DNA from 2 places in the Psychrobacillus sp. FSL H8-0484 genome. Region 1 is predicted to be linked to the other one. Evidence: a T-box and tRNA genes for the amino acid it is inferred to sense, from the RefSeq annotation. Region 1 holds a T-box; the other holds one or more tRNA genes.
What was found. A T-box is a leader RNA that pairs with one kind of tRNA and senses whether it is charged. The one in region 1 lies ahead of thrS (threonine--tRNA ligase), so its partner is inferred to be a tRNA-Thr.
Positions count from the first base shown of each region.

Region 1 (2,250 bases):
GTAAGATAGACGGAAAGAGTAATCTTTTAAGTCGAAGTCTTTATATACAGAGATAATTAGCTCTACAACTTTTTGGAATTCAGCTTTAATTTGATCAGGACGTACGAACAGGTGAGCATCATTTAAAGTCATCCCACGTACACGCTGTAAACCTGACACAGCACCTGACATTTCATAGCGATGCATTGTACCTAGCTCTGCAATACGTAGAGGTAGATTACGATAAGAATGCATGCCGTTTTTGAAAATCATCATATGGTGAGGACAGTTCATTGGACGTAATACAAGTGTTTCATTGTCCATTTCCATTGGAGGGAACATGGAATCCTGATAGTGCTCCCAGTGACCTGATGTTTCATAAAGCTCTTTCGAACCAAGAACAGGTGTGTATACATGTTTGTAACCTAGCTTTAACTCTTTGTCTACTATGTAGCGCTCAATTACACGGCGAATTGTCGCACCATTTGGTAGCCATAGTGGTAAACCTTGTCCTACTTTTTGAGAATTCATGAAAAGATCTAATTCTTTCCCAATTTTACGGTGGTCACGCTCTTTTGCTTCTTCTAGCATTTGTAGATGCGCTTGTAGATCTTCTTTTTTGAAGAATGCAGTCCCGTATATACGTTGAAGCATTTTGTTGTCACTGTTTCCGCGCCAGTAGGCACCAGCAATACTTAATAATTTAAATTCTTTTAACTTTCCTGTAGATGGTACATGTACGCCACGACAAAGGTCGAAAAATTCACCTTGTTCGTATATAGAAACTTGTTCTCCTTCTGGAATTGCTTCTAGAAGTTCTACTTTGTATTCATCATCTTTAAATTTATCAAAAGCAACTTGACGTGAAACGTCATGTCTAACAATTTCGATGTTTTCATTAATAATTTTTTTCATTTCTTTTTCGATTAACACTAAATCTTCTGCAGTAATCGGTTCAGGTGAATCAATATCATAATAAAATCCGTTTTCAATAACTGGACCAATTCCTAATTTTACATCTTTAAACAAACGCTTTACAGCTTGTGCAAGTAAGTGAGCTGAACTATGACGAAGAATTTCTAAAGCTTCATCGGATTCTGGTGTAATAATTGCAATGTCGCCATCTTCTGTAATTGGTGTTTTTAAATCAATTAGTTGACCACTTAATTTACCCGCCAAAGCTTTTTTACGTAATCCCGGGCTAATCGATTGAGCTATTTCTTCTGTTGTTGTAGACATCGGAAATTCCTTTACTGCTCCATCTGGGAATTGCAATTTAATAATTTCTGCCATTTTGAACACTCCTCTTAAATAAATGTAAAAAAAACAAAAAACCCCATCCCTAAAAAGGGACGAGGTTCAATCGTGGTTCCACCCTTCTTCTGTCTATCCAAAATAAAAATAGACGAAGCTCTGCATCGGCTAACGGGCCGGTGACCGACAGCTGCTAAATAATTTGTTCACAGCTATTGCTCCAAGGTGGTAAATCGATTGCCGATACTTAAGAAGCTTCCAGCCAAGGCTTCTCTCTCTTAAAAGTCGTACAAACTGATTGTTGTCCTCTTCAACGCATTTACTTATTCTTATGAAAATGATTATACGCCACCAAAAAACCATTTGCAAGTCGTTATTAAGAAAATGGCAAGGCTTATTTACTTCCACTTGAGCGTTTTGGTTCGATTCCGACGAAACGATTGTTCCTGTGCAAGCTTGTCGCTGAAAATTGCTGTATAAAGTTAATTTTCTCTCCAGTTCTTCCCTTTGAGTGAAATAGGAGTTGTTAGGGCACGGATTCTCTCCATTATTCTACCGGCTTTCACCACTTCTTTTTCGCCACGTTGGGTGAACGATAAATGATGCTGCAATTCATCATAATTGAAGTTGGACGACATAAATGTAGGTAATTGCTCCGACATTCTGTAATGAAGGATGGTGCCTAAAATCTCGTCTCTTGTCCAACTCGACATCGTTTCCGCACCTATATCATCTAGCATAAGAACAGGAGCACGCTTTACAAATTCAATTTTTTCAGCAAGTGACTGATCTTGAATTGCTTGTTTCATTTCCCTTAAAAATTCCGGCACGTATACAACTACCGAGTGTATATGTCTAGCTGCCAACTCATTTGCTAATGCTCCTAGCAGATAGGATTTTCCAACCCCAAACTGTCCGTAAATATAGAGCCCTTTTACGGGCAATACATTTGTACTTTCCCACTCGTTTAAAAAGTCTTTTGCAGCGCGAACCGCTACTACACGACTTCCATCCTCT
Region 1 covers NZ_JBBOSZ010000001.1:2,893,131-2,895,380, forward strand. Annotated here, with positions in the region: gene thrS (threonine--tRNA ligase) at 1-1,272, opposite strand, end outside; T-box leader at 1,325-1,556, opposite strand; gene dnaI (primosomal protein DnaI) at 1,716-2,250, opposite strand, start outside.

Region 2 (2,250 bases), 1.0 Mb from region 1:
TGTGTCTTCCACCACAAATGCAAACGCAGTTTTATCGATTCTCATTTGCTTAATACCAACTTGCAGCCATTTCTCAAGTTGCTCTAGATTTTCAATTTTATTCAACATAAATTCAAAAATTTCAGGTTCATAAAGTTCCCATAAGAACGGAAAATCCATTTGTGTTAATGGTCGAAGGGTTACGTCCCCATAGATAATTTTTTCTCCCAAAACTCAACACCTCGCATTTTTTATTTCATCATAACGATAAGTAGGTACTATTGAAAAGAAATTTTTTTTTGAGAAACAAGGAATACTCCGTTAGAAGGCAAGAAAAAACCCTTTCCAAGTACTAAGGAAAGGGTTACTTTAATATAAAATTATGGAGCCTAGCGGGATCGAACCGCTGACCTCCTGCGTGCAAGGCAGGCGCTCTCCCAGCTGAGCTAAGGCCCCTAAATCATAAAAGCTTTGTAAGGTCATGGCTGGGGTACCTGGATTCGAACCAGGGCATGACGGAATCAAAATCCGTTGCCTTACCGCTTGGCTATACCCCAATAAACTGGTGGAGGGGGACGGATTCGAACCGCCGAACCCTAAGGAGCGGATTTACAGTCCGCCGCGTTTAGCCACTTCGCTACCCCTCCAAAGCTAAGTATAAAAATAATATGGTGGAGGATGACGGGCTCGAACCGCCGACCCTCTGCTTGTAAGGCAGATGCTCTCCCAGCTGAGCTAATCCTCCTGGGTTTTATTAATTGTCCAATAAGAAAAACCGGACAATAATGATAATAACATACTTTTCCCTTAAGGACAAGTACTTTAAAACACTTTTTTACTTTTTTTAAGAAAGCTTCCAACCGGATTTGAACCGGTGACCTCTTCCTTACCATGGAAGCACTCTACCTACTGAGCTATGGAAGCAAAAAAAATGGCTCCGAAGGTAGGACTCGAACCTACGACCAATCGATTAACAGTCGATTGCTCTACCACTGAGCTACTTCGGAACGTATTATCTAATTAAAGTACAAATATAATTATAGCAAGTCCACTATAAATTTCAAGCTAATTTTTATATTTTTTTCCTAATTTATAGTGTGAAATTAATTAAAGTGAAAAAGAAGGATAAACTGGTCCGTTGAAGGGATGACTATGAACTCTTTTTTGAATAAAACCTATTGAAATAGTACCCCTTAAGGAAATATTTTTTAAAAATAAGTAGCTTTTCTTACCGTAAATGTATGAACAAGACTATATCCTGAGATGAAGCGAGACCAAATGACGCATAACTAAGACCAATCCAACCAAATAAAAAAACATCAAAAAAAGCCGCGATCGATTTCCTGGTAACGACTTCTTAGTGCCCAGCGACGTCCTACTCTTGCAGGGGGAAACCCCAAACTACCATTGGCGCTGAAGAGCTTAACTTCTGTGTTCAGGCTGCGAAAGCAGATGGACGGTAGATTTATTCATCTTCCGTAGTCATTCGGTTCTCACGTAGGCTATACGCTCGGAGACTCTCTTCTTGCTTCTTCGAACTTTTTGCCTCTCCACTTTCTCGCACACTTCTCTATAAATAAAGTACATGTTGCCTTCGGTCTTCTTTTTCGAATACAAAAAAAGCCGCGACCGATTACTCGGTAACGACTTCTTGATGCCCAGCGACGTCCTACTCTTGCAGGGGGAAACCCCCAACTACCATCGGCGCTGAAGAGCTTAACTTCCGTGTTCGGTATGGGAACGGGTGTGACCTCTTCGCCATCATCACTAGACCTTGAGTTGTTCACTCAAAACTGGATAAAAGACATTGAATTCTTCAAATTCTATTTTGGTTAAGTCCTCGATCGATTAGTATTCGTCAGCTGCACGTGTCGCCACGCTTCCACCCCGAACCTATCTACCTCATCGTCTTTGAGGGATCTTACTTACTTGCGTAATGGGAAATCTCATCTTGAGGGGGGCTTCGTGCTTAGATGCTTTCAGCACTTATCCCGTCCACACATAGCTACCCAGCGATGCTCTTGGCAGAACAACTGGTACACCAGCGGTGTGTCCATCCCGGTCCTCTCGTACTAAGGACAGCTCCTCTCAAATTTCCTACGCCCACGACGGATAGGGACCGAACTGTCTCACGACGTTCTGAACCCAGCTCGCGTACCGCTTTAATGGGCGAACAGCCCAACCCTTGGGACCGACTACAGCCCCAGGATGCGATGAGCCGACATCGAGGTGCCAAACCTCCCCGTCGATGTGGACTCTTGGGGGAGATAA
Region 2 covers NZ_JBBOSZ010000001.1:3,933,575-3,935,824, forward strand. Annotated here, with positions in the region: gene MHH81_RS19350 (GNAT family N-acetyltransferase) at 1-210, opposite strand, end outside; tRNA gene MHH81_RS19355 (tRNA-Ala) at 363-435, opposite strand; tRNA gene MHH81_RS19360 (tRNA-Gln) at 462-536, opposite strand; tRNA gene MHH81_RS19365 (tRNA-Tyr) at 543-626, opposite strand; tRNA gene MHH81_RS19370 (tRNA-Val) at 649-724, opposite strand; tRNA gene MHH81_RS19375 (tRNA-Thr) at 831-903, opposite strand; tRNA gene MHH81_RS19380 (tRNA-Asn) at 912-986, opposite strand; rRNA gene rrf (5S ribosomal RNA) at 1,636-1,751, opposite strand; rRNA gene MHH81_RS19390 (23S ribosomal RNA) at 1,808-2,250, opposite strand, start outside.
Region 2: it has a tRNA-Thr gene. The T-box ahead of thrS (threonine--tRNA ligase) is inferred to sense a tRNA for this amino acid. The anticodon was not compared.